3 regions of the Vibrio profundum genome follow, and region 1 is predicted to be linked to each of the others. Evidence: predicted binding sites of a transcription regulator. Region 1 holds the regulator's gene; each other region holds the start of a gene.
What was found. The regulator CRP, encoded in region 1, controls carbon source genes, mostly activating them, when cyclic AMP is high. The targets are predictions, from matches to a motif close to TGTGANNNNNNTCACA.

Region 1 (9,899 bases):
TATGAAGATTGGTACTCACGGTTCCACTTATGGTGGTAACCCATTAGCGTGTGCGGTTGCGGAAGCTGTGGTTGATGTTGTCAGCCAACCAGAGACTTTACAAGGCGTCAAAGAGCGAGAAGAGCTTCTACGCCAAGGTTTGGCTAAAATTAATGATAAGTACCAAATTTTTAGTGAAGTGCGTGGTAAAGGTCTATTGATTGGCGCGGCACTGAATGAAAATTGGCAAGGACGAGCGCGTGAAGTGTTAGTCGCCGCTGGCCAGCATGGCCTAATGGTGTTGGTTGCTGGAGCGAATGTCGTTCGCTTCACCCCATCATTGGTGATTGATAAAAAAGACATCGAAGAAGGTCTGGCTAAATTAGATAAAGCGATCGCGTCGTTAGTTTAATCTCTATTTGGCTTGCTGTGACAGCGGCGAGCCAAACTTGCATCAGGAGGGAATAACGATGCTGGTTGTACGTCCTATTTCTATGGCAGATTATGACGCGCTGCATACATGCGCAGAAGAGTCTGGCTATGGGTTCACTTCTCTTCCGGTTAACGAAGAATTATTGACTAACCGTATTACTCATTCCGAATACAGCTTTAACAAGCCAGAAGTCACGGAACCGGGAGACGAAGGTTACTTGATGGTGGGTTTCGATAGCGAGACGGGAGAAGTTGCCGGAACCACAGGTATTGAAGCATCGATTGGCTGGGATGTGCCATTCTACTCATACCACATTAGTAAAGTTGTGCATTCATCGCCAAAGCTTGGCGTGAACAATGTTGTGAAACTCTTGACGTTTGGCAACAACTACACAGGTTGCAGTGAAATTTGCACCCTGTTCTTACGAGAAGATTTTCGTCACGGGCTCAACGGCCGTTTAATGTCTAAATGCCGTTTTTTGATGATGGCAGAGCACCCTCATCGCTTTTCTGAAACCATTTTTGCTGAAATGCGTGGAGTGTCGGATGACGATGGTAATTCACCATTCTGGCAATGGTTGCAAGAGCACTTTTTCTCGATTGATTTTACTCTTGCTGATTATCTGACTGGTATCGGGAAAAAAGGCTTCATCGCCGATTTGATGCCTAAGCTGCCTATCTATATCAATTTATTGAGCGAAGAAGCGCAAGCGGTTATCGGCCAAGTTCACGAGAACACTAAACCTGCTTTACGTCTATTAGAAAAAGAAGGTTTTAGCTGCCGTAATTATGTCGACATTTTTGATGGGGGCCCGTCAGTCGAATGTGACTTATCGAATATTGAATCGGTTCGCCATTCGTTCAGAGCAAGCGTACAAATCTCCGAGCATTCTAGCTCGCAAGACTATTTGATTGCTAACACCTCGTTTGAAAACTTCCGAGCGACGGTAGCAAAGGCGGCCTACGATCAGGCGACAGATAGTGTCATTTTGGATAGTAAAGTTGCGTCGGCATTAGAGATAGCCGAAGGCGATAAAGTCAGAATGTTGGCAGTTTAAGTTTATTTTGAGGATAAAGTGATGACTCAGTGGATTGGTGGGCAATGGCAGGAAGGGGCGGGTGAAGTGATTGCCTCTCTCAGCCCTTACGATAATCAACAAATTTGGCACGGTAAGAGTGCAACGCCAGTGCAAGTCGATGCGGCGGTTGAAGCGGCGCGTGCCGCTTTTGTACGCTGGAAGAAAACCAGTTTGGCAGAACGTGAGCAACTGGTGCAGGCTTTTGCTGACAAAGTAAAAGCGAACAGTGAAACGATAGCGGAAATCATTGCTAAAGAGACGGGTAAGCCTATTTGGGAAACTCGCACTGAAGCGGCGGCAATGGCGGGTAAAATCGCGATATCTATTCGTGCTTATCATGACAGAACTGGAGCTGCGACTCGTGAAGTTGCTGGCAATCAAGTAGTGCTGCGCCACCGACCACTAGGTGTGATGGCCGTTTTTGGTCCTTATAACTTCCCCGGACATTTGCCTAATGGGCATATTGTGCCAGCACTCTTAGCTGGTAACACCGTGGTGTTTAAGCCTTCAGAATTGACACCGTGGACGGGCGAATTTGTCATGAAACTATGGCAAGAAGCGGGCTTACCTGCTGGCGTTGTCAACTTAGTACAAGGCGCAAAAGAAACCGGTATCGCGCTAGCCAATGCCAAAGGTATTGATGGCGTACTCTTTACCGGCAGTGCGAATACCGGGCATATATTGCACCGCCAATTCGCAGGCCAGCCAGATAAAATGCTCGCATTGGAAATGGGTGGCAATAACCCAATGGTGATTTCTGAGCAATATGGAGATTTGGATGCCACGGTATACACCATAGTACAATCGGCATTTATTAGTGCTGGTCAGCGCTGTACGTGCGCACGCCGCTTATATGTTCCAGAAGGAAACAAAGGGGACCAGCTACTAAGTAAATTACTCACTGCAGCGAAGGAAATCATTGTTGATCAGCCATTTGCCGAGCCAGCGCCTTTCATGGGACCGCAAATTTCTCAGCAAGCCGCGCAAGTTATTCTCGACGCACAGGCCAATCTTGTGTCACTAGGCGGTAAATCAATTTTGCCTGCCAGAGCAGGTGAGGCCGCCTTTGTTTCGCCGGGTATTATTGATGTCACCGATATCGCTGAGTTGCCTGATGAAGAGTACTTTGGGCCTTTACTACAGGTTGTTCGCTATCGCACCTTAGAACAAGCGGTCACGCTTGCTAATGACACGCGTTTTGGCCTGTCAGCGGGCTTAGTGTCTACCGATGATTCTGAGTGGGATTACTTCGTTGATCATATTCGCGCGGGTATCGTGAATCGTAACCGTCAATTGACAGGCGCGAGTGGTGATGCACCATTTGGTGGTCCTGGGGCATCTGGTAACTTACGACCAAGCGCTTACTATGCGGCGGATTACTGTGCCTATCCAATGGCTTCAATGGAGGGAGCATCAACGATGCTGCCAGACACTTTGAGTCCAGGTATCAAACTTTAGTGTGATGAGAAGAGGAGTCGGTAATGACACCGTCGATATTATTTCAATCTCTCTGGAATGACTATATTGAGCGCCTATGCCCATCGGCTGAGCGTGTTCACAAGCTGCTGCAAGAAGAGACGACCCTGATTAACGACCATATTGCATTGCGCACCTTTAATCTCGCGCCTGTTGGCCTTGAGGTGTTGGCTGCGCCTTTCTTAGCATTGGGCTATCAAGAATGTGGTGATTATGTTTTTGAAAGCAAGCATTTGGTAGCAAAGCATTATGAACACCCTGATGCTAATCAGCCTAAGGTGTTCATCAGTGAATTGTTGGTAGAGAAATTACCGAGCCAAGCGCAAGCTATTGTTGAGCGCTTGGTACAACAAGTCGATTCACAGCGTTTACACTCACATGAGTTTCTATCGGCTGGGCGTTTATGGGACATCAGCTTCGATGACTATCAGTGCCTTGCTAAGAGTAGCGAATACGCCGCTTGGTTGTCGGTTCATGGTTATGGTGCTAATCACTTTACGGTGAGCGTTAACCAGCTCAATCGCTTCGAGCAAGTCAAACAAGTGAACGATTACCTGACACAATCTGGTTTTGCAATTAATCAATCGGGTGGAGAAGTAAAAGGGTCGCCTGAAGTTTTGTTAGAACAATCATCGACGATGGCTGATAAAGTCGTGGTGACATTTAGCGATGGTCAGCATGAAGTGCCGGGTGGGTTCTACGAATTTGCTAAGCGTTACGCTATGGCCAATGGCGAGCTATACCCAGGCTTTGTTGCAGCGTCTGCAGATAAGATCTTTGAAAGCACTAATCTTTGATAATATTGATTTATAAAAAGATGAAGGAAGGGTGAGTGTGAAAACTCGCTCTTTGCTAAAACATAAAGCCACCTCAATGAGGTGGCTTTATTGTCTGCATCTTTAATTGCTAGGTGATTAACGAGTGCCGTATACGACGATCGTTTTACCGTGCGCAGAAATCAGATTCTGCTCTTCTAGCATTTTAAGGATACGACCAACAGTTTCGCGGGAGCAACCAACAATCTGGCCAATTTCTTGGCGAGTGATTTTGATTTGCATGCCATCAGGGTGGGTCATTGCATCCGGTTGTTTCGCCAGATTAAGCAGTGTTTGGGCAATACGGCCCGTCACATCTAGGAAAGCTAAATCGCCAACTTTTTGGCTAGTCACTTTCAATCTGCTCGCAATCTGTGAAGACAGACGCATCAGGATGTCAGGGTTAACTTGGATAAGCTGACGGAATTTCTTAAAAGAAATTTCAGCAACTTCGCATGGAGATTTAGCTCTTACCCAGGCTGTACGTTCTTGATCTTCTTCAAATAGACCAAGTTCGCCGATGAAATCACCTTGGTTGAGGTAAGACAGGATCATCTCCTTGCCTTCTTCGTCTTTTATCAGAACCGCAACAGATCCTTTAACAATGTAATACAACGTTTCCGCCTTCTCGCCCGCATGGATCAACGTGCTCTTTGAAGGGTACTTATGAATATGACAATGTGAAAGAAACCACTCTAATGTTGGGTCGGTTTGAGGTTTACCTAGAACCATAATATCTCACTTCCTCTGCAGGTGATGCTTGCCGTGTTCCATAATTTAGCCAGACCAGAAACCTGGTCTATCAGGACAAAATAGTTTCCTTATGCCGCAAGCTATCTTGTGTTTCCTTTCTGATAGTATCCTTTTTGCCACAGAATTTCTTGATTTAAATGGCTCGGAGGCGCGCATTTTATAGGCAAAAACGTGCCTAAGATCACGCTATGAGAACTCAGTGTCATTCGTGGCTAAATCTTGAGCACTCTAGCCTATTTTACCCGTCTCGATCAACTGTTGCAAAATTGGTCGTACGATCAGCTCCATGGCAAAGCTCATTTTGCCCCCAGGAACGACAAGCGTGTTATGACGCGACATGAATGAGCCATCAATCATAGCGAGCAGGTATGGAAAATCGACGTTTTTCATTCCGCGTAACCGGATGACCACAAAGCTTTCATCGAGGCTGGGGATGCCTTTGGCATTGAGTGGATTGGAAGTATCAACGGTTGGAACACGCTGGAAATTGATATGAGTACGAGAGAATTGTGGGGTGATGTAGTTTAGGTAGTCGTCCATAGAACGCACGATGGAGTCCATCACGGCTTCTCGTGAGTGGCCGCGGTCACGGGTGTCACGGACAAATTTCTGTATCCACTCAAGGTTAACAATGGGCACCATGCCAATTAGTAGATCGACATGTTGGGCGACATTGACGTCACCATCTACGACCCCCCCGTGCAAGCCTTCGTAGAACAATACATCGGTATTGGTGGGTAAGTCTTGCCAAGGAGTAAACGTGCCGGGCATTTGATTGTAGGGTACGGCCTCATCAAAGGTGTGTAAGTAGCGGCGTACTTGGCCGACTCCTTCCTTACCAAAGGTTTTGAAAAATTGCTCCAGCGTGGTGAAATTATTGGCTTGTGGTCCGAAGTAGCTGATGTGCCGCCCTTGTTCGCGGGCTTTACGGATCTCCACGTCCATCTCGGGGCGAGTGAATTGATGGAAACTGTCACCTTCTACCCATGCAGGCTTGATGTTCATCATATTGAACATCTTTCTAAACGCTTCCGATGTGGTGGTCGTTCCAGCTCCTGATGAACCGGTGACGGCGATAATGGGGTGCTTTGCTGACATGACGAGCCCTGTCTATTCGATAATTGCCTTTGGCGAATGACTATAGCAGGAACTGGCTTGGCTATGAAATATTGCCTTGAAATGTATGACGAAGCTGAATGTTTACCGATTCATGCAGCTCTGAATACACGATGACCGCTTCATTATTTTTTAGCTGTATTTTTACTTGGTCGACTTTATTTTGTAGCGAGAATTCTTCTGTTCCGTAGTCGGTGCCTTCACGTAGTACAAACTCATGAATGAGGTTGTCTAGTGTCTCAGTTTCGAGCTGTTGCCAAGGTATGATCATATCAAGCTTTTAAGGGGTAAGTTGAGCGAGGGCAGCAGTATACCTGAGCCGATAGCAAAAAACCTACCCTGCTGAGAGTGTACATATGAGGCTAACTGCTTACTTTGGCATTGCTAAAGATGGGATAGAGGCGCTCTGCACCAAGCTGCCGACAATAGCTCAAGGTTAACGGTGTGGTTGTGGGGCTGATGAGGCCTAAGCTATTCACACAGGCAACCAAGTCGGATTGCTGCTGCTTTTCAAGTTGCAGCTCAAACTGGAGTGACTCTCGGTAGAGAGAGTCAGGGAGATGCTGTTTATATTGTCGCCTTAGCTGACGAAAATTGTGCAGCAGAGCCTCCGTACGCCCTACGCAGGTCTCCACTTGGTGCCAGTCTTGCTCTTGAAATGCTATTTGCTGCTCATCAAGCCACTTGAGCAATAGCAGTAAATTCACATTGCCCCGAAAGTGGTTCTGTAATTCTAAACAAGCGTTTTTAACTTGCCTTATTCCGTAGTATTGCAAGCTAAACTGCCACAACCTTTCTAAGGTTAATGGCATGCTAGCAGACTTCACCGTCATTACGCGTTGAGTTCCTGTTCCATATTTTCGAGTTCTTCTTGCAGCGACATCCATTCTAGCTCGACTTCCTCAAGTTTAGACTTACTACTGGCTTGTGCGCTGAGTACTTGGTTAAGTTTAGTCTTATTTTCTGCTTCATATAAGGAAGCCTCTACTAATTGCTCTTCGGCCTCGCTTAACTGTTGCTGCAGTCTATCCATTTCTTTTTCCAATTTGGTCAGAGTTTTGCGAATTGGTGCAGTAAGCTTACGAAACTCTGCTTCCTTACGCTTTTGCTCTTTTTTGGAGGCGGCGCTGTGGCTGGTATCTTTTTCCAAGCTTGGGGCTTGATTAGCCTTTCGCGTCAGCTTTTGTTGTTCCGTGAGCCATTTATAATAGCCAGTGAGGTCATCGTTAAACGGTGCAACTTGGCGGTTATCAACCAAATATAGCTCGTCTGTGGTCGCACGCAGCAAATAACGGTCGTGGCTGACAATGACCATGGCGCCTTCAAATGACTGCAGAGCTAATGTCAGCGCTTGACGCATATCCAAATCAAGGTGGTTGGTCGGTTCATCGAGCAGCAATAAGTTGGGTTTACCCCAGACAATCAGCGCTAGCACGAGGCGGGCTTTTTCGCCCCCAGAAAATGGAGCTACTTTCTCAAGCGATTTCTCGCCTTGAAAGCCGAAGCTGCCTAAGTAATCACGCAGTTGCTGTTCGGTATGCTTGGGTGCGATTTGCATCATATGTTGCAAAGGCGATTCTTCAGGGTGCAGGGTTTCAAGCTGATGCTGAGCAAAATAACCAATTTTGACCCCTTGTGAGTAAATAAACTCGCCGCTTTGCGGTATCAACTCCCCCGATAATAATTTGATTAACGTCGATTTACCTGCGCCATTTCTGCCGAGCAATCCAATACGGCTGCCGGGGACGAGGTTTAAACGAATTTTCTCTAGAATTAGGTTGTCTTCGTAGCCTGCGGATACGTGATCCATCCTCAATATTGGATTTGGAAGCGCGTCAGGTTGCTTGAATTCAAAGCTAAATGGGTTATCAAACTGAGCGGGAAGAACCTTTTCCATTTTTTCCAGCGCTTTGATACGACTTTGCGCTTGGCGGGCCTTAGAGGCTTTGTAGCGAAATCGGTCGATATAGCTTTGCATGTGCGACATTTGCTTTTGTTGCTTTTGATACGAAGCTTGCTGTAGTAGAAGTTTCTGCGCGCGCTGGCTTTCGAACGACGAATAGTTGCCGGTGTACTCATTGAGTGATTGGTTTTCAACATGGATCACTCGGCTTACGATAGGGTCGAGAAAATCTCGGTCATGGGAAATGAGAATTAAAGTGCCCGGATAAGTCTGCAGCCATTGCTCTAGCCACATGACAGCGTCTAAATCCAAGTGGTTGGTTGGTTCGTCCAGTAATAACAAATCTGAGCGACACAGTAGCGCTTGAGCGAGGTTCAGGCGCATCCGCCAGCCACCAGAAAACTGGGTTAAGTGCCAGCCCATCTGCGTTTGGCTAAATCCTAGCCCGTCTAACAATTCTGCCGCTCTGGATTGAATGGTATAGCCGCCAATCGTTTCAATTTGTCCATGCAGTTCAGCCGCGAGAGTGCCATTGTCATCGGCCTCGGCTTGCAGTAGCGCTTTTTCCAATTGACGGTATTCACGATCGCCATCAATAACATATTCGATTGCGCTGCGCTCAATTGCTGGAGTTTCTTGTGCAACCCAAGCTAGCTGCCAATGACTCGGCTGGCTGAAGTTGCCCGCATCAATACTTAGCTCATCTTTCATGAGTGCAAAGAGAGTCGATTTACCACAGCCGTTTTTACCGACTAGGCCAATCTTATCTCCGGGGTGGATGGTTGCTGAGGCGTGTTCGAGAAGTGGTTTGCCGCCGCGCAGCAATTGAATATCAGAGAAGGTAATCATAAATTTCTAGGGTAATTAGTTAAGCGATCTTCGGGAATAGTAGGGTGAATGAGGATAAATGTCGATCATTATGCAATTTGAGGTATGATTCACAATAGGTAGGAAAAATTCGACAAGGACTGTGGCACGACGAATGGTAAACCCAACGGCAACGACTATCTCCCCTCCGAAGGTACTGGTGATTTATGCTCATCCAGACCCAGATAGCTCGATCGCAAATCAAACGTTAATTAATAATATAAGCGACTTAGAGCATGTGTTAGTGCATGACATCTACGCTCAATACCCTGACTTCTTTATCGATGTGCATCATGAGCAGCAATTATTATTGCAACATGATGTGATTGTTTTTCAGCATCCCCTGTATATGTATTCTTGTCCTTCGCTGCTTAAAGAGTGGTTTGATCGGGTTCTTGCCAAAGGGTTTGCATTTGGCGAGCATTGTGCGCTGCAGGGGAAGAGCTGGAGGAATGTTATCACCACGGGTGGTAAATTTTTGGCCTTTGATGAGAAGGGCTATAATAAATACCCGTTGGAACAAATTCTGCAACCTTTTGAGTTGACCGCCGCGCTATGCAAAATGGAGTGGTTCGAGCCATTGGTTCTGTATTGGTCGCATCACGTGACGGACGTACAGCGCGAGCGGCATGCTCAGCAATATCGAGAGTGGTTGATCTCTCCTTGCTCGTTATCAGGAGGCGATAATGGAGATTGCACATGATGTACTAGAAAGCTGTGCGATTTTTCTTGCGGCAGCGGTGGTCACGGTACCGATCGCGCAGCGGTTAGGCCTGGGCTCCGTATTAGGATATTTGCTAGCAGGGGTGGCTATCGGCCCCTGGGGGCTTGGCCTGATCGATGATGTTGAAGCCATTTTGCATTTTGCAGAATTTGGCGTGGTGTTGCTGCTTTTCTTGATAGGGTTAGAGCTGAATCCTCAGAAGTTATGGCAGTTACGAGGGCCGATTCTTGGCTTTGGTGGGGCTCAGGTCGTGATCACGACCGCGGTATTGGCCAGCATTGCGAATTTGGCGGGCATGTCTTGGCAAGTCAGTTTAGTTATTGGCATGGGGCTAGCACTTTCATCGACTGCCATTGCGTTGAAAGTGATTGAAGAGCAAGAGCTCGAGGGAACGGAGGCTGGCCATTCAGGCTTTTCAGTGCTCTTATTTCAAGATATTGCGGTGATTCCTATGCTGGCTTTGATGCCAGTCCTTGCAGGAAACACGGCCGGAAACTGGTTGGATGCCGCTTGGATCTTAGGTGCGGTTATTGGCCTGTTTATTTTTGGTCACTTTTTACTTCGTCCATTGTTTCGCTATGTGATTATGACTGGCGTACGTGAATTATTTACGGTCACAGCACTGATGTTAGTAGTCGGTATTGCTGTCATCATGAAGCACCTAGGTATTTCGATGGCGCTGGGCACCTTTTTGGCGGGTGTACTGCTGGCCGACAGTGAATATCGGCATGAGCTGGAAATAGCAATCGAGCCGT
Region 2 (9,899 bases), on a different contig from region 1:
TTGATCCTGAACTGAATGCATTGCTGCCAGCGCTTAAGACGTTGTTTCTCGGCTTCAAGAAGAAACAAGTTCTCGGTCATGTGGAGTTAGTGAAAGCGGACAATGGTGTGGTAATGGTACTGCGCCATACGCAGGCATTAGCCTCTTCTGATTCTGAAGCGCTACAACATTTTGCCAGCGAACATGCGTTGACTTTGTATTCTATGCCGAGTGAAAACGAATTGGTGAAGCTCTCTGGTGAACAGCCAATGTATCAAGAGGCTGGCACGCAAATCGCTTTTCAACCCAATAACTTTATTCAAGTGAACCAAAAAGTGAACCAACAAATGGTGGCGAGAGCCATGCAATGGTTGGAACTTGATGAGCAAGATCGGGTCTTAGATCTGTTCTGTGGTGTTGGTAACTTTAGCTTGCCGATCGCCCAAGTGGCTCAGCAAGTGGTTGGCGTTGAAGGTGTGCAAGCGATGGTGGATCAAGCGTCGCAAAATGCGCGGTGTAATCAGCTAAGCAATGTCGCGTTTCATCAAGCGAATTTGGAACTCGATGTCATGGCGAACTCTTGGGCTCACGGCGGTTTTGATAAAGTATTGCTTGATCCCGCGCGAGCTGGTGCCGCTGGAGTGGTCGAGCAGATTGGCCAACTGAGTCCGACTCGCGTGGTGTATGTGTCTTGCAATGCGGCAACACTAGCACGAGACAGCCAAAGCCTTTACGCGCAGGGATACGCCTTAAGCAAACTGGCGATGTTAGATATGTTTCCGCATACGCACCATTTTGAATCAATGGCCTTGTTTGTGAAAAATTGACCCCCACTAATATTGTGTAGGAACCGATATGTTTGGTTGTCTGGTACGTATTATTAGATAGATTAGGATGAAAAGATGGTTGCGGTACGAAGTGCTCATTTAACCCCAGACGAACAGTTTGAGTTAGAGAAATGGATTTCCAGTTTAGGGCAAGAGTCTAGCACGGCGAGCAAACTGACCAAGGTTTATCGTCAGTGTGAACAGATGCTAGCAGACAACGAAGAGGCAGCGTTGTTGTTATGGCGAGGAAGGGAAATGATCGAAATATTGGTCACCTTGTCAATGGATCGCGCAACCCTGATTGCCGCTCAGTTGTTTCCTATTGTGGCCAGTGGTGTTTATGATCGGGAGCTATTGGAGCAAAATCACAGTAAAGAAATTATCAAGCTGATTGATGGTGTTGAGGAAATGGCCGCCATTGGTCAACTGAATGCGACGTTAGAAGCAAACTCGGCCTCTGGGCAAATCGATAACGTACGACGCATGCTGCTCGCGATGGTTGACGATTTTCGCTGCGTAGTTATCAAGCTGGCGGAGCGCATTAGCAACCTAATAGAAGTGAAGCAAGCTCCAGACGAAGTGCGCCAAGCCGCGGCCAAAGAATGTGTCAATATCTACGCGCCTCTAGCTAATCGTCTCGGTATTGGTCAGTTAAAATGGGAAATTGAAGATTACGCTTTTCGTTATCGCCAGTCGGATACCTACAAACAAATCGCCAAACAATTGTCCGAGCGTCGTATTGTTCGTGAACAATACATCCAAGATTTCGTCGATGATTTGTCATCTGAAATGAAAGTCTCGCATATTCAAGCCGAGGTAAGTGGCCGGCCGAAGCACATCTATAGCATTTGGCGAAAAATGCAGAAAAAGAGCCTCGAGTTTGATGAGTTATTTGATGTGCGTGCGGTGCGCATCATTGCCGATCGCCTACAGGATTGTTATGCCGCGTTAGGTATCGTGCACACCAAATATAAACACCTACCTTCTGAGTTTGATGACTATGTCGCGAATCCAAAGCCGAACGGCTACCAATCGATTCACACTGTCGTGCTAGGCCCTGAAGGGAAGACGATAGAAATCCAAATCCGTACGAAACAAATGCATGAAGACTCTGAGCTAGGAGTCGCAGCGCACTGGAAGTACAAAGAAGGCAGTAGCGCACGCAGTGGTTACGATGAAAAAATTACTTGGCTACGTAAACTGATTGATTGGCAAGAGGAAATGTCTGATTCAGGTGAGATGCTGGATGAGCTCCGTAGTCAGGTATTTGATGATCGTGTCTATGCCTTTACGCCGAAAGGGGATGTAGTGGATTTGCCAATGGGAGCGACTCCGCTCGATTTTGCCTACCATATTCACTCCGAAGTGGGTCATCGCTGTATTGGCGCGAAAGTGGGCGGCCGGATTGTTCCCTTTACCCATAAACTGACCATGGGTGATCAGGTTGAAATCATTACAGCAAAAGAGCCGAACCCTTCTCGAGATTGGCTCAATCCGTCGATGGGGTTTGTCCATTCAGGGCGGGCTCGGGCTAAAATCAATGCTTGGTTTAGAAAGCAAAGCCGCGAGAAAAACATTGAAGCGGGCCGAGAAATTTTAGAGACCGAACTTGCTCAAATTGGCGCTAACCTAAAGGATGCCGATGAATATGCGCTGAAGCGTTTTAACGTGAATACCGCCGATGAGTTATATGCCGGTGTCGGCAGTGGCGACTTACGTATTAATCAAATCGTTAATCATATTAATTCGCTGGTGAATAAGCCGACGGCAGAAGAAGAAGATCAGCAGGCTTTACAGAAACTACAAGAATCTGAATATAAAAACCCCGCAACCAGCCGTCCGAAAAAAGATGCGGTTGTGGTTGAAGGGGTGGATAACGTAATGACGCATTTGGCGAGATGTTGCCAGCCGATCCCAGGTGATGAGATCAAAGGCTACATCACTCAAGGGCGCGGTATATCTGTCCACCGCAGTGATTGCGAGCAGTTGGAAGAGCTGCACCACCATGCGCCAGAGAGAATCATTGATACCGTGTGGGGGAGTGGATTTGTCGGATCGTACGTGCTGAGTTTGCGAATCGAAGCAATGGAAAGAGGTGGCTTATTAAAAGACATCACCTCGCTATTAGCTAACGAGAAAGTGAAAGTGAACAGCATGCGCAGTCGCAACGATTATAAGCGCCAGTTGTCGGTGATGGACTTTGATTTGGAGATGTCTAACGTGGAAGTGTTAGCACGGGTCATCACTCGAGTGGAGCAGATCAAAGACGTGATGTCGGTGAAGCGTTTGGGTTAGTGGATTCGCAAACCGGACATATTTATTGTTAGGGGCTATTTAGCCCCTTTTCTTTATCGGCAGGAAAAACGATGAACAGTAGGAATAAACGATGACTCACCCAATAGAGCAATTAGAAAAAATCATGACCCAGTTGCGTGATCCCGATACAGGTTGTCCTTGGGATCAAAAGCAAGATTTCGACACCATTGTTCCGCATACAATTGAAGAAACCTACGAAGTCGTGGATGCGATTTGTCGCCGCGATTGGTCAAATTTACAAGAAGAGTTGGGTGACTTACTCTTCCAAGTGATTTTCTACAGTCAGATGGCGGATGAAAAAGGACTTTTCGATTTTCGTGATGTGGTGGAGACCGTCAATGAGAAACTGACGCGTCGCCATCCTCATGTATTTGCTGGGGTTAATGTCGCGGAAAGCGAACTCAATAAAAATTGGGAGAAAGAGAAGGCCAAAGAAAAAAGCCGCCTTGGCCATGTAGAGAGCAGCATACTTGATTCTCTTCCGCAATCGTTGCCCGCCCTTGCTAAAGCCAATAAAATCCAGAAAAAGTGTGCCTCGGTGGGTTTTGATTGGACCAGCTTAGAACCAGTGCTTGCCAAAGTGAATGAAGAAATTGACGAAGTAATGGCCGAAGTGGAAGCCGAGCCTCAAGAGCAGCCCAAGATAGAAGAAGAGCTAGGGGATTTACTCTTTGCGACGGTGAATTTCGTGCGTCATTTGAAAGTAGACCCTGAAGTGGCACTGACGAAGGCGAACCAAAAGTTTGTGAAACGCTTTCAAAGCGTTGAGCAGCAAGTTCACGCTCAAGGTCATAAAATGGAAAATCTCGACCTCGATGAATTAGAAGCGATTTGGCAGAAGGTGAAACAGCGAGAGTAATGCCTAATATTTTGAAAATATGAATGAAATTCAGGCGTAAAAAAGCAGTAGCAGCGAGCTTGATTTAAAACAAATAGAAAATAAGACACTGTGATATATTTCACGTTGTGGGAGTTATGGGCTTCTGGTATAGTTTCATCCCGTCCAGATGAAACTCATTTATCTCATTCAACCAACTTCAGGTTAAACATGACGACAAATTATATTTTTGTTACTGGCGGGGTTGTATCCTCTCTAGGTAAAGGCATTGCAGCGGCCTCTCTTGCAGCGATTCTAGAAGCTCGTGGTCTTAAAGTGACTATGATGAAGCTTGATCCATACATCAACGTTGATCCGGGCACAATGAGCCCAACTCAGCATGGTGAAGTGTTCGTTACGGAAGATGGCGCTGAAACCGACCTAGACCTTGGTCACTATGAGCGATTCATTCGCACCAAGATGAGCAAGCGCAACAACTTCACTGCAGGTCGTGTTTACTCAGACGTTCTAGCGAAAGAGCGTCGCGGTGATTACTTAGGCGCAACAATTCAAGTTATCCCTCACATTACTAACGCGATCAAAGATCGTGTGATTGCGGGTGCTGAAGGCCAAGATGTGGCTATTGTTGAAGTTGGTGGTACGGTTGGTGATATCGAGTCATTACCGTTTATGGAAGCCATTCGTCAACTTGCAGTTGAACTAGGTCGTGAACGCGCTATGTTCATGCACCTTACATTGGTTCCTTACCTAGCCGCAGCAGGCGAAGTGAAAACTAAACCAACCCAGCACTCTGTAAAAGAGCTGCTATCGATTGGTATCCAACCAGATATCCTTGTTTGCCGTAGCGATCGTACGATTCCGGCGAACGAGCGTAAGAAAATCGCACTGTTCTGTAATGTTCAGGAAAAAGCGGTTATTTCGATGCGAGACGTTGATTCTATCTACAAGATCCCACAACTTATCAAAGCTCAAGGCTTAGATGATTTAGTGTGTACTCGTTTTGGTATTACTGCACCTGAAGCAGACTTATCAGAATGGGAACAGGTTATCTACGAAGAAGCGAACCCAACCGCTGAAGTTACCATTGGTATGGTCGGTAAGTATATTGAACTGCCGGATGCGTACAAATCGGTTAACGAAGCACTGAAGCACGCAGGTCTTAAGAACCGTTTGAGCGTTAATATTAAGTATGTTGACTCTCAAGATGTGGAAAGCAAAGGCGAAGAAGTATTAGCTGGCCTAGATGCTATCTTAGTACCTGGTGGTTTTGGCGATCGTGGTATCGAAGGTAAGATCCGCGCTGCACAATTTGCACGTGAAAATAAAGTCCCATATCTAGGCATTTGTCTAGGTATGCAAGTGGCGCTTATCGAATACGCTCGTAATGTAGCGGGCTTAGAAGGCGCACACTCTTCAGAATTTAATAAAGACACGAAATACCCAGTTGTTGGTTTGATTACTGAATGGGTTGACGGTGAAGGTAAGGTTGAAGAGCGTACTGCAACCTCTGACTTAGGCGGAACAATGCGTCTAGGTTCTCAGCTTTGCCACCTAGAAAAAGGCACCAAAGCACATGCTTTGTACGGTAGTACGACTATCCATGAGCGTCATCGTCACCGTTATGAAGTGAACAACGTGATTCGTCCAAAACTAGAGAAAGCTGGCCTGAAAGTGTCTGGTTTGTCTGCGGACAAGAAGTTAGTTGAGATGATCGAAAACCCAGAACATCCTTGGTTTGTAGCCGCTCAATTCCACCCAGAGTTTACGTCGACGCCACGTGATGGCCATCCGTTATTCTCCGGCTTTGTGAAAGCCGCTGGTGAAAATTCTCGCGGTGAATTGAAGTAAAAAATATTGGCAGTAGCAAGATTTCTTGCTGCTGCCTTTTTAGTTTTAACCTTTGTATTTTGTATTTTGAACGAGAGGAAAGCTCAATGTCTAAGATCGTTAAAGTATTAGCTCGTGAAATCATCGATTCACGCGGTAACCCAACAGTAGAATCAGAAGTACACCTAGAAGGTGGTTTTGTTGGTATGGCTGCAGCTCCATCAGGTGCATCAACAGGTTCTCGTGAAGCACTAGAGCTACGTGATGGCGACAAAACTCGTTTCCTAGGTAAAGGTGTTCTTAAAGCAATCGAAGCTGTAAATGGCCCAATTGCAGAAGCGCTAATCGGCAAGAATGCAAAAGATCAAACTGCTATCGATGCAGTGATGATCGACCTTGACGGTACTGAAAACAAATCAAACTTCGGTGCAAACGCGATTCTGGCAGTTTCTCTAGCGAACGCAAAAGCAGCGGCAGCGTCAAAAGGCATGCCTTTGTTCGAGCACATTGCTGAACTAAACGGTACTGCTGGTCAGTTCTCTATGCCTCTACCAATGATGAACATCATCAACGGCGGTGAGCACGCAGACAACAACGTTGATATCCAAGAGTTCATGATCCAACCAGTTGGTGCTAAGACTCTTAAAGAAGGTCTACGTATTGGTGCTGAAGTATTCCACAACCTAGCTAAAGTTCTTAAGTCTAAAGGCTACAGCACTGCCGTTGGTGATGAAGGTGGTTTCGCTCCTAACCTTAAGTCTAACGCTGAAGCTCTAGAAGTTATCGCAGAAGCTGTTGCAGCTGCTGGTTACGAACTAGGTAAAGACGTTACTCTTGCTATGGACTGTGCTGCATCTGAGTTCTTCGACAAAGAAGCTGGCATCTACAACATGAAGGGCGAAGGTAAAACTTTCACTTCTGAAGAGTTCAACCACTACCTAGCTGAACTAGCGAACAACTTCCCAATCGTTTCTATCGAAGACGGTCTTGACGAGTCAGATTGGGATGGCTTCAAGCACCAAACTGAACTTCTAGGCGACAAGCTTCAAATCGTTGGTGACGATCTATTCGTTACAAACACTAAGATTCTTGCTGAAGGTATCGAGAAAGGCGTAGCTAACTCTATCCTTATCAAGTTCAACCAAATCGGTTCTCTAACTGAGACTCTAGCTGCTATCAAGATGGCTAAAGATGCAGGTTACACTGCAGTCATCTCTCACCGTTCTGGCGAAACTGAAGATGCAACTATCGCTGATCTAGCGGTAGGTACTGCTGCAGGTCAAATCAAAACGGGTTCTATGAGCCGTTCTGACCGTGTCGCTAAGTACAACCAACTTATCCGTATCGAAGAAGCACTAGGTGAGCGTGCTCCTTACAACGGTCTTAAAGAAGTAAAAGGTCAATAATTCACTCTGAATTATTAACTTAGCTTTGATGAACGCCTCGCTTTGCGAGGCGTTTTTTTATCCGGGAAATCTATAATTCTCGTAGCTGGTCGGAAAATATGAAGAATTGGTCGGTTAAAGCTGATTGGTGAAGACCGATCGGTTAAAACAGATCGGTTAAACGAATCGGTTAAACGAATCGGTATATTAAAAAAGCGCCCGAGGGAATCAGGGCGCTTTAAATCCGCTAAGGGCAACTTGTTGATTAGGTTATGTTGACTAGAGCATCTAGTTGATGCCCAACCTTTCTAAGGCTCGATGACCACGTCACATATCGGCTTTTTTACCATCTAGATTTTCCATGCAGTAATCGAGAACTTTACGTGCCATCGGAGCGGCGGTTTTTGCGCCATAGCCTCCGTGTTCAATGATGATTGTAACGACGAATTTAGGGTCTTTAAACGGTGCAAAGCCCGTATAGAGTGAGTGGTCGTGCAGGTGAACTGAAAGCTTCTCGGCATTATAGTTGCTGTTATTTAGGTTGAATACCTGAGAGGTACCGGTCTTACCACCACTGGAATATGGCGCATGTCGAAACGAGTATCGGCCAGTTCCTAATGGTCCCATATTTACAAGGTGCATGCCTTCCAATGCAATATCCCAGTCTTTCTTTGGTACCTTAGGCATTAGCTGTTTAGTTGTGTAATGTTCCATGACTAAGTTTTTAAACTGGGTTCCATGCTCGATAGTTGCTCTTAGAAAATGTGGCGGCTCAATCTTACCGTGGTTAATTAGAATACTGGTTGCTTTCGCGATCTGCATATTAGTCGCTGTCCAGTAACCCTGCCCAATCCCGACAGGGATGGTATCACCTTGATACCAAGGTTGATGGTGGCGAGCTTGTTTCCATGCGCGGGTTGGCATATTCGCGCTACTTTCCTCATTGATATCGAGCCCAGAGTCTTGACCAAAACCAAACTTGTCCATCCAAGTTGAGAGGCGGTCTATCCCCATATCGAATGCAATTTGATAGAAAAATGAGTCAACGGATCGTTCTAGCGCTGTATAGATATTTACTTCACCATAGCCCCATCGATCAGCATCACGCCAGACTTGCTTTGATCGGGAGTGAGGGAGATGCCAGCGGCCGTGGTCATCACGAGTCGTGGTTGGCGTCACGACTCCTTCATCTAAAGCGGCAACAGTGATAAAAGGTTTCACAGTGGAGCCGGGTGGGTAGATACCTAATGTGGCTCGGTTCAAAAGCGGATGCTTGGGATCATCAAGTAGCTTACGGTAGGCTTTGCTGGAAATCCCATCGACAAACGGGTTTGGGTCATAACTTGGGCTTGAGACCATCGCTAACACGCTGTCATCGTTAGGGTCTAGTACAACGATGCTACCGGGCTTTGGCTGTGCGTGAATCAAGTCGAACACATGTTGCTGTAAGTCGACATCGATATTGAGCACAATATCTTTTCCTGGAACGGGGGGTACGTATTGCAGGATGCGGATCACGCGACCATGGCTGTTCACTTCAACTTTTTCGTAGCCTTTGGTTCCATGCAATAGGCGCTCATAGTGTTTCTCTATACCTATTTTACCAATGTATTTGGTGCCGTCGTAGTTGTCGTCTTCGCCGTCTGCTTTAAGTTTCGTTTCTTCTCGATCGTTGATTCGGCCTACATAGCCTAAAACATGAGTCAAGACTTGACCGTAAGGATAATAGCGCTTTAGTCCTGCAGAGACTGACAATCCCGGGAATTCATATTCATGTACGGAGAACGCCGCGACTTGTTCATCGGTTAAGTCCGTTAAGAAGTCTTTGGCTTGAAAGCGGCGGCGCCAGCTATGACATAAGGTTAAAAATTGCTGCACCTGCTCATCAGTGAGTGAGATATATTTCTGCAATTCTTTCACTGTTTTTTCTGGATTAATGACTTTATCAGGGGTGACGTCGAGGTTGTATACTGTGATATTCCGTGCGAGCACTTTGCCAGTACGATCATAGATCAATCCGCGAGGCGGTGGCACCGGTAACACCTGAATGCTGTTGTCATTCGATTGCGTGGTATAGCTTTTGTAGTCGGTAATTTGTAGCTTGTACAAATTGGTGATCAAAGCAATGACGAGTAAGATTAGGACGGTGAATGCAATAAATGCACGCCGACGGAATAAATTGACCTCTTGCGCATGATCGCGAAGTCTATCTCGACCTAGGTTCATTGTTTGATCTCTATAACAGGTTTATTGAAAATAGCCGACGAAGTATACATTGAATTTGTATTTGAGTGAGCGAGGATTTTGGGATTCTTTGTTATTTATTCGTCACAATAAACGAGGGTGTCTGTATATCGTTGCCAAGGTTTGTCGGGTCAACGCTTTCCCTCGTTCGGTCTCACTCTGAGGGAAGAAACCGTTTTCTGGAATGAAACGTCCGCCTACGTTTTCTCTGCTAAGCGAATAGCATCTAAGCGGCGCTTTTCTAACTGTGGTTTTATATCGGAACCTGTGAAGCCATCGCGAATGATGGATTGCACGTCTACGTTTAATGCCACTTGATAGGCTTGCTCAAATCGATGGCGCTGAGGGTACGGCATCTCTTCTAGCCCTTTTCGGCCAGCGTGATCAGCTTGGCAGCATAGTAAAACCTGCTCTAGACGTTCAGGCTTTCGCCAAGCATCCACTTTATTTAGCACCTTTAACACGGTCGCTTCTCGCAGTTCA
Region 3 (9,899 bases), on a different contig from region 1:
CCATAGTAGCGAATCTCAGTTTAAAGAAGTGGATATGGTGGCAACCGCATGTGAAGAGATGACGCATACAGCCAGTTTGGTGGTGAGTAATGCCGAAGCTGCGGTGAAATCGGCCACTGAAGCCAATGCTGCCGCAGACACAGGCAAGCAAGTCATCGAGCAATCTGAAAGCGAGATGGTCAACTTGGTGGATAGGATGAATAGCGCAGTCCCTGTAGTGGAAGAGCTCGCCAAAAATAATGCTAACATTACCGAAATATTGGCTGTTATTGAGGGGATTTCAGAGCAAACGAACTTGCTTGCCTTGAATGCTGCCATTGAAGCTGCACGTGCAGGTGAACAAGGCAGAGGCTTTGCTGTGGTAGCAGATGAAGTGAGAAATCTAGCCAGCCGAACTCATGACTCCGTGGGTGAAATTCGTGATGTGATTACGCAGGTTCAACGGGGGACTCAAGATGTAGTGGATGTGATTCAGCAAGGGAATGACATGGCGAATCAATCGGCTTCACAAGTTAACAAAGCGGTGGCTGAGCTTAATCATATTGTTGAGGCCATCATGGCAATCAACGATATGAATACACAAATAGTGAAGGCTGCGGAAGAGCAGCAAACGGTATCAGGCGAAGTTAATCAGAGCGTGACCAACATCCGCGATTTAAGCGCACAAATCTTAGAACAAGCTGGAGAGTCGGAGTCGGTCGGTGAGCAAATTGGCAATTTATCATCGGAACAGCAAAAATTGGTCGATCAGTTTAAAGTTTAAGCGTTAGAACTTTTGTAGCTTGTAGCTTGTAGCTTGTAGCTTGTAGCTTGTAGCTTGTAGCTTGTAGCTTGTAGCTTGTAGCTTGTAGCTTGTAGCTTGTAGCTTGTAGCTTGTAGCTTGTAGCTTGTAGTTTTCAGATAGCAAAGAAAGGCTTCACAGGTATCGCTAGAAATAGGATAAGCCTGTGGAGCCTTCTTTAATTTCGGTTTTACAAAGACTTATTCTTCGACCATGCCCTCAAAGCTCACGTCGTTGAAGTACCAGTAGCCTTTTGCGACTAGCTTGCTCAACAGCTTCATTTGCGCAGAATCTGGTTTTAGTCCTTTGGCATCGAGATCGTCGGCACTAACCATTTCGTGATTGCACAATGCTGGAATCAAAGTGTCATCGGGCGTTTCAAGGAAAAACTCATCGCCATTGACGTATATCTTCTGTGTGTCACCAGAGTGATAGAAGGCGCGTAGACCTGCGAGTTTGTGCAGCACATCGCCAGATTCTAGGCACTCAGAGAGCTCTGCTGGGCTTTGAGGCTCATCTTCTTGGGAGACAATATCAAGTTGGTGGCGCGACTGGCTCAGCAAACTCGCCGTAAACTCTTTGAGCAGTTCGGTATCATTGAGGCTTTTTTCAATAATGTTGCGTAGCTGCTGAAAGGTGTCTTTGGATATTTCGCCTGAATGTTCTTGCAGAGTTAAATCGGCGCAGGAAACGTGGTTATCGCCTAGTTCACGGCCGAGATAAAAGTCCGCTAAGTGGCTCACCAATTCCTGCTCTTTTGGACTGCGAAAACCCAATGAATAGCTCATGCTCTCTTCCAGCGCGTAGCCTTCGTGAGGAAAGCCCGGTGGGATATACAGGATATCACCCGGCTCTAAAACGGTATCTATGATGGCATCAAAGCTTTCAATTTGGCGAAGTGCGCTCGCTTGAACCAGCTCGGTATATTGACCTTTATCTTCCGCGCCGACACGCCAGTGGCGTTTACCTTGTCCCTGTACGATGAAGACATCATATTGATCGATATGCGGGCCAACACCACCACCTTGAGTAGAGTAGCTGACCATAACATCATCAAACAGCCATTGCGGGATGGCTGAAAATGGTTGAACAAGCTCAGCGGTTTCAATATGCCAGTGGTTGGCAGCTTGAACAATTAATTGCCAGTGATCAGCTGGCAGATCAGCAAAAATGGATTCCTCAAAAGGCCCGTGCGACGCTGTCCATTTACCGTCGGTATTGGTGATCATTCTAGAGTCGATATCTTCTTCCAGCGCTAACCCTGCCAGTTCGTCGGGGCTAATTGGATCGATAAAGTTGGCAAAACCACCTTTAAGGACGGTTGGACGTTTTTGCCAAAAATCTTGCATAAACGTCGCTAAGTCGAACGTCAATTGATACATCATTTATTCTCTTGCTGCAGTTTATTTTCTAGGTCACTTCGAACGATATCGAGCGCTGCAAGTGCAGTACTCGGATCCACTTCGTTTGATTCAAATAAGTAGATAAGATCGACCGCGAGTTTCACTTCATCGGGTGCATTTTCCAATGAATGAGAAGGAGTTGGGTTGTCTGGCTTCATCTCTGTGGGTTCTTTTCTTTAAAGGCTATATATTTATCCAGCTTAGCTTGGGCATCTAGGCAGCGCTTTAGTCGCTGTTCGGCTTGCAGTAATGCTTGCTGGTGTTGTTTGTATTGGCTTGCGGGCGCTGAGTGCAGTTTCTGTTGATTTTCGGCGACTAGTTCGCGCAATCTTCTCGTCCATTCTTGGTGTTGAGAGCGCTCTTGATAGAGCTGTTTGATTGATTTGCCAGTATACATGGCGTGTTTCGGTTCTTGAGCGCGAATGGATTGGGTCGCTAACTCTCTTTGTATCGCTTCCAGTTGCGCGATTAGGGTGTCTGCGGCAGATTCGGCTTGTTCTGCGCTGAGCGCACAAGGGTCAGCATGTTGATATATATGTTCAAAACTGGCTTTTGCTTCGAGAACACACGGTAAAAGTTTTTTTGCTCGGCAATGAAACAATTGCTCATCAAAAAGCGGTTTATGATGCTCGCCTCGCTGAGTATCGAGTTGCTCTGCTTGTTTCGCGAGAGAATCTAGAGTAGTCGATATTTGTTTCAATGTGGTCATTGGGTTAGAACCAAGCCTGATAAGCGAGTTTGATGGCGAGTACACTCACCATAGTCACAAATACCGGGCGAATAAACTTTGCGCCAAACTTAATTGCAGAATGTGCGCCAACAAAAGCGCCCGCCATCAAGCAAACGCCCATCGTCAAGCCAAGCATCCAATTGACGTGACCAAGGTAGGCAAACGCAATCAGAGAGGTAAAATTGCTGGTGAAGTTCATGGCTTTGGCAAGCCCTGATGCGAGCAGAATGTTGAATCGGTACAGTGCCATTGAACTCACGGTCCAAAATGCGCCAGTGCCAGGCCCTGCGAGGCCATCGTAAAAACCAATGGCCAAGCCTTGAGTAGTTTGCTTTTTATGAAAATTAGGGTCTGAGACTGGCACCGCACTTTTTTGTGCATCGGGAGTTTTGTGCCAAATAGTGTAGACGGCAGCCACCAAAATAATCAGCGGTAGTGCTTTATCTAACCAAGCGGTGCTGATCTTATCGACTAAAAATGTCCCCATAATCGCACCGACAAAAGTCGCCGCAAAGCAACGTCCCCAGAATCTTGGTTTAAAGAGTCGCTTACGAAAATAAGTGAGGGCGGCAGTAGAAGAGGCGAACGATGCTGCAAGTTTATTGGTGCCTAAGGCAAGATGAGGTGGCAAACCTAACGAGAGTAATGTTGGGACAGTCAGCATTCCGCCTCCGCCAGCAACGGCGTCAATAAAGCCAGCGATAAAGGCGACAGACGCGATTAAAGCCAGAGTAGTGGGCTCGATATATTCCATTATTGTGTTCTTTCTTATTATTGTAGCTGTAGTGAGTATGGGTACATTCTAGCTGAGCTTAGCGCTCGATATTTATGCGAAACGGCGGCAAAGAGTCGATGAGTGCTTGGCCATAACGTTTGGTCACAATGCGCCGATCGAGGATGACGACTCTACCAGAATCTTGTTCTTTGCGCAGCAGGCGGCCAGCAGCCTGAATCAACTTTTTACTCGCCTCTGGCACAGCGATCTGCATAAACGGATTGCCCCCTTTATGCTCAACGTATTCGGCATGCGCTTGTTCGACGGGAGATGTTGGTACAGCAAATGGAATTTTAGTGATGACGAGGTTTTCAAGTAGCTCACCGGGCAAATCTAAGCCTTCTGAAAAACTGCCTGTACCAAATAAAATACTGGTTTTGCCGCACTGAACTAAGGTCTTGTGTTTGTTCAAAATTTTAGTTCGAGAAGCATCACCTTGCACTTGTAGCGCCCAGCCTTTTTTGATCCACGGCTTATTCAGTTTGTCCGCGACTCGGTTCATCTGCCAATAGGAAGCGAATAACACTAAATTGGCTTTACCATCGGCGATCATGTCTGGCAGCACTTCACATAAGTGATCTGTGTAGGGTTCAGCTTGCGGCTCAAATTTCATCTTAGGGATGTAAAGCTCGGCTTTATTTGGGTAGTCGAAAGGAGAGGCCAAAGACAAAAATCGGGTGCCATCTTGCGCATCTTCACTGATTCCCGCTTGGCGGCAGAAGAAGCTAAAGGAGTTGAGTGCACGCATTGTAGCAGACACCAACACGGCGCCAACGCAGCGGCTCCATAACTGTTGGTCTAGTTTCCAGCCTGCTTCAAGTGGCGACACATTGACGATAAAGTCGCCTTCGCTATCTGGATGTAGCTCTAGCCATCGTGCTAGCGGCGCGCCTTTTTCATGCTTTGGCTCAGCCATTAAACTCCACACTTGAGCGAGGTTTTCCATACGTTGGATATAGAAGCCGAGCTCGGTGAGGGCAGGCTCTGCCAGTTTGCTGGAGATTTCCCCTTCTTTGACTCGTTCGGCAATCAAGTCAGCAATTTTGCTGAGGGATTGCAGCCCTTTGGATGAAATCTTTTTGAGCTCTTTGGCTTCGTTTTCCAGCCACTCAGGTAAATCACCATGCTCGAAGCGGTACACTTTTTCTTGGAAGTGATCTGGGTTGAACTGGCGCGCTAACTGAGTCAGTGCGGGAATGAGTTCTTGAGCAGAATTTTGCAGTTCGTTACGAAAGCGGCTTACCCGTTTTTCGTCGGCCAAACTAGAGAATTTGGTCGCTGATTGATTGAGTTTTTCTAGCCAGCTGGCCGCACCTTTGAGGCTAGCGGCGGCAGATGAATGGTCGCGTGCCACTTTAGGCAGGTGATGCGCCTCATCGAACACATAAATTGTATCGTCTGGCTCAGGTAAAATGACACCGCCGCCAAGATCGGCATCGGCCATCACTAGGCTGTGATTGGCGATGATCACGTCTGCTTTATCTAGGTCTGAACGTGATTTTTGAAATGGGCAATCCCGATGTGCGGGCAGTCCGTTGTTGCAGCTGTGCTTGTCGCTAACGATGGTGCGCCACACGTCATCACGAATAGGGCTTGGCCAACTGTCTCTATCGCCGTCCCATTTACCTGTCGCAAGCTTTTGAGAGAGCTCTTTGAGCAGTTCAATGTCCGATGCTTTGGGCTTGGTTTCAAAGATAGCTAATTGTTCGCCGTCGGTATCACCGCTTGCGGCGAGCTTTTCCGCGCAGCAATAGCGCTGACGCCCTTTCACAAGCTGAAAGCTAAAATCTAGGTCGGTGATTCGTCTATATAAGGGTAAATCTTTATCTAGCAGCTGTTCTTGCAGAGCTACGGTAGCGGTGGAGATCACTACCTTTTTATTGTTTAACACGGCAAACGGAATCGCCGCCATCAGATAAGAAAGAGATTTACCAATCCCGGTGCCTGCTTCCGCCACAATGATTCGGTTGGCTTTGTGGTATTCCCCCGACAAAGTCTTAGCAATTTCTGCCACCAGATAATTTTGCGCTCGGCGTGGAACAAAATTGTCTAACTGCGCTTGTAGGTTGCGATAGCTGTCGCGGATCGCTGTTTGAATATTACTGGCTGGCATATAAAGACCTAGAAAAATCAGAGTGCAGATACTACCACAATTTTGCGCGATATTCGGTCTGCGGAAAGGGATTTCTTTCCTATATAAATTAGATCTTTGTCACACAATTTACGGCGCAACCGATTCCTTATGTGAATAAAATTAACGTAGTTGATAGTTCTTGTGAATCTATTTCTGATGGTTTTTTAATCTAAATTTATCCACATTTTGTATACAAAATAACCTTTTCATTTTAATTGTCTATTTTACTTACACTTTTCTCATCTGGCTGCTAATACTTAACTCAATAGTTAGAAATCAATAGCTTAATTGCAAGTTATTGTTTTATTTAGGATTTTGAATTAAAGGTGCGAAAGTGTAAGGCCTTCAGCTGATGGAAAGTGATTTAACAGGCTGATAGCGAATGAATTTAGTGATGACATCAAACCAGCAGAGTAAGAGTCGTGACTAATCACCAAAGGGAACCGGACAAGGATTTCCCAAACTAAGAAAAGGCAGTGGATGATGATGAGAAAAACGCTAATCGCAATGGCGGTGCTTGCGGCTGCAGGTACGGCAAACGCGGCTCAGATTTATGGGTCGGATACAGCGAAAGTTTCCTTGAAAGGGGAGATCGATACCTATATTTCTTCATGGGAGCGCGACGATACCGCGACAACCCAAACTAAAGGTGACCCTGATGTGAATATGTGGGCCAAAATTCAAATGGATGCCGAGCACCAAATCAATGGTACGTTCACCGCTTTTGGTTCCTTTGAAATGGAAAATGGCTCTTGGTGGAATGGGACTGTTAGTGCCATATCGACCGATGACTTATATGCTGGGGTAAAAACCTCTAGTTGGGGCGTAGTTGCTGGTGAACATGGCGACTGGGCAAACTCGATGAAGGCACTCGAAAAAGACGACATCGATAATGATGCTTATTATTTAGGCACAGCTGGTGGCCACCACAGAGAATCAACGGGGCACGGGATCGGCTTTAAGTTTTATGGGGTTGAGGGCTTAACGGTTGTCGCAGATGTCACAACCAACAGTGATGAAGATATCGACCCTACATGGGGCACGTCGGTCAATTATTCTCTAGAGAACTATAACCTTGCCGTAGCTTATCAAGTGGGTGAAACAGCATCAGGAGTAGCTAGCGCAACAGGGCAGTACAAAGCGACTGATTATCATAAAGGCGGGGTGTCGGCTTCGGCTACCTTTGGAGGACTTTATTTAGCCCTTACTTACGTCAACTATGAGGGTGTAGATACATTTGGTTTCTTTGGGCCCACTACCGCGAAGGGCAGTACTATTGCAGATGATACCTTCTATGAGGGTAATGCCTTTGGTGGTGCAGCATCCTTTACGGTGGATAAACTGCGTTTGTACACTACTTATAGTTTGATGTCGAACGATAAGGCTACCCTCGTTACAACTACAAGTAGTACAACATCAGACGTAAATGACGCTGACAATTCACTTTTGGTTGTCGGCGCGGATTACGGAGTGCTAGACAATCTAACTGTGTTTGTTGAATACCAAAACTCGACCGCAGAAGCAGGACTCAATACTTCAGCTGTCGATCTAGATGCCTATTCATTTGTGTTAGGTTCTTACTACTCCTTCTAAACGAAGAGATGATTTGTATACTTGAGATAAAGCCAGCGCAACGCGTTGGCTTTTTTCGTGAGCGCTATAAAAAGCATTCCTCGTTTTGCAAACCTTTTTCAATCGCCGAGATCAGCCTTTCAATATGTTCAGGCTGGCTAACAAACGGCGGCATCACATAAATTAATCGACCAAATGGCCTTATCCATACACCTTGCTCAACAAACAACGCTTGAATCACTTCCATATTCACTGGACGGTGAGTTTCCACCACGCCAATCGCGCCTAGCCAACGGGTGTCTTTCACCATGGAATACTGTTTCAACTTGGTTAACCCTTGCTCAAGCTGGTTTTCTATCGTTTGAACTTGTTGCTGCCATTGGTTTTTTGCCAATAGATCTAAACTGGCGCAGGCCACCGCGCACGCTAAAGGGTTACCCATAAAGGTTGGTCCGTGCATAAAACAACCCGCTTCGCCGCCGCAAACAGTTTCTGCCACACGCTTGCTGGCAAGGGTGGCTGAAAGTGTCATGTAGCCCCCAGTCAGTGCCTTACCGACACACAGAATATCTGGTTGGACATCGGCGTGCTCACAGGCGAACAGCTTTCCTGTGCGACCAAAGCCGGTGGCAATTTCATCTACAATCAGTAGCACCCCATATTGATCGCATAATTGGCGAACGCGGAGCAGAAACTCTGGATGGTAAATGCGCATTCCGCCCGCGCCTTGTACGATAGGTTCCAATATGACTGCGGCGATCTCATGGTGATTTTCAGCGATTTTGTGTTTAAAGTCTGCTATATCCTTCTCATTCCACTCTTGCCAGAACCCTACCTTGGGTGACTGGGCGAAAATGTGCTCAGGGAGAAAACCTTTGTATAGAGAATGCATCGAATTGTCTGGATCGGTCACCGACATAGCCGCAAACGTGTCGCCATGATAGCCATCTTTCAACGTGAGGAACTTGGCACGTGGATCGCCTTTGGCGTGCCAATATTGCAGCGCCATTTTTAGCGCGATTTCCACTGCCACTGAACCAGAATCGGCCAGAAAAACGTGCTCTAAGTTATTCGGCGCAATGGCGAGTAACCTTTTGCCAAGCTCGATTGCAGGCTGGTGAGTGATCCCGCCGAACATGATGTGAGACATCGTATCAATTTGCTTGTGTGCGGCTCGGTTTAATTCTGGATGATTGTAACCATGAGTGGCAGCCCACCACGAAGACATTCCATCGACAAGTTGTCGGCCATCTTCCAATTCAATATGCACCCCTCGCGCGCCCACAACGGGATAACAGGGCAGAGGGTTGGTGGTAGAGGTGTAAGGGTGCCAAAGGTGGTCGCGATCGAATTTTAAATCAATGCCAGATGTTCCTGTTTTATTATTAACCACATGTAAACCTGTTGATTTGTATAATGTTGACAGTTTATCTATTGTCAGTAGACTAGCCAACAAATAATTATTCTAATCAAAGGTGTTACCTGTGGAAATTCGTCACAACTGGACTGTGGAGCAAGTCAAAGAGTTACTAGACCGACCTTTTATGGATCTCATGTTTACTGCTCAGTCAGTGCATCGCCAGTATCAGGCGCATAACCAAGTTCAAGTGAGTACTTTACTATCGATTAAAACGGGTGCCTGCCCCGAAGATTGTAAATATTGCCCGCAAAGTGCTCACTATCGTACCGATATTGATAAAGAACGCTTAATGGAAGTCGATCGTGTGTTGGACGCAGCGCAAAAAGCGAAAGCGGCAGGCTCGACTCGTTTTTGTATGGGAGCTGCGTGGAAAAACCCGAAGCAGCGCGATATGCCACATCTCACTCAAATGATTAAAGGTGTGAAAGAGTTAGGCTTAGAAAGCTGCATGACTTTGGGAATGCTCAATGCCGATCAGGCCCAAGAGTTATCGAATGCGGGGCTTGATTATTACAACCACAACCTAGATACCTCTCCTGAGTATTACGGCAACATCATTACCACCCGAACCTATCAAGATAGGCTTGATACTCTGGCGCATGTGCGAGATGCAGGGATGAAGGTGTGTTCAGGCGGCATTATCGGCATGGGTGAAAGCGATCAAGACCGCGCAGGGCTCTTGGTGGAGCTGGCAAATTTACCGGTTCAACCGGAAAGTGTGCCAATCAATATGTTGGTGAAAGTAAAAGGCACACCACTTGAACAAGCGGAAGATGTGGAATCGTTCGACTTCATAAAATTGATTGCGGCTGCAAGGATAATGATGCCACACACGGCAGTACGTTTATCCGCTGGCCGAGAAGGAATGAATGAGCAAATGCAGGCGATGTGCTTTATGGCGGGCGCCAATTCAATTTTTTACGGCTGTAAACTATTAACGACGCCGAACCCTGATGAAGACAGCGATATGCAGTTGTTTAAAAAATTAGGTATTAATAGTCAGAGCGTGAGCCAAAAACCTGATCAGATTCAAGAAAGTGAACTACTCGATAAAGTGGTAGAGCGAGTGGCAGCGCGCCCAACT

Region 2: pyrG (CTP synthase) is a predicted target of CRP. The motif match lies at 4,071-4,086, and genes of this name have one in related genera.
Region 3: dinG (ATP-dependent DNA helicase DinG) is a predicted target of CRP. The motif match lies at 5,891-5,906, and genes of this name have one in related genera.

Annotation. Positions count from the first base shown of each region.
Region 1 is NZ_JAKJTA010000006.1:138,640-148,538, reverse strand. It holds gene L4C34_RS06700 (aspartate aminotransferase family protein) at 1-391, shown strand, start outside; gene astA (arginine N-succinyltransferase) at 450-1,469, shown strand; gene astD (succinylglutamate-semialdehyde dehydrogenase) at 1,491-2,948, shown strand; gene L4C34_RS06685 (DUF1338 domain-containing protein) at 2,972-3,763, shown strand; gene crp (cAMP-activated global transcriptional regulator CRP) at 3,881-4,513, opposite strand; gene L4C34_RS06675 (phosphoribulokinase) at 4,763-5,632, opposite strand; gene L4C34_RS06670 (YheU family protein) at 5,694-5,921, opposite strand; gene L4C34_RS06665 (TIGR02444 family protein) at 6,013-6,483, opposite strand; gene L4C34_RS06660 (ABC transporter ATP-binding protein) at 6,483-8,402, opposite strand; gene kefG (glutathione-regulated potassium-efflux system ancillary protein KefG) at 8,536-9,123, shown strand; gene kefB (glutathione-regulated potassium-efflux system protein KefB) at 9,107-9,899, shown strand, end outside.
Region 2 is NZ_JAKJTA010000008.1:168,655-178,553, reverse strand. It holds gene rlmD (23S rRNA (uracil(1939)-C(5))-methyltransferase RlmD) at 1-806, shown strand, start outside; gene relA (GTP diphosphokinase) at 882-3,101, shown strand; gene mazG (nucleoside triphosphate pyrophosphohydrolase) at 3,193-3,981, shown strand; gene pyrG (CTP synthase) at 4,171-5,808, shown strand; gene eno (phosphopyruvate hydratase) at 5,895-7,193, shown strand; gene mrdA (penicillin-binding protein 2) at 7,500-9,398, opposite strand; gene L4C34_RS09480 (multifunctional CCA addition/repair protein) at 9,614-9,899, opposite strand, start outside.
Region 3 is NZ_JAKJTA010000003.1:423,046-432,944, forward strand. It holds gene L4C34_RS01900 (methyl-accepting chemotaxis protein) at 1-763, shown strand, start outside; gene L4C34_RS01905 (ribosomal protein uL16 3-hydroxylase) at 982-2,163, opposite strand; gene rsmS (pleiotropic regulatory protein RsmS) at 2,163-2,342, opposite strand; gene L4C34_RS01915 (primosomal replication protein) at 2,339-2,893, opposite strand; gene L4C34_RS01920 (sulfite exporter TauE/SafE family protein) at 2,898-3,668, opposite strand; gene dinG (ATP-dependent DNA helicase DinG) at 3,727-5,802, opposite strand; gene L4C34_RS01930 (porin) at 6,304-7,416, shown strand; gene bioA (adenosylmethionine--8-amino-7-oxononanoate transaminase) at 7,481-8,758, opposite strand; gene bioB (biotin synthase BioB) at 8,880-9,899, shown strand, end outside.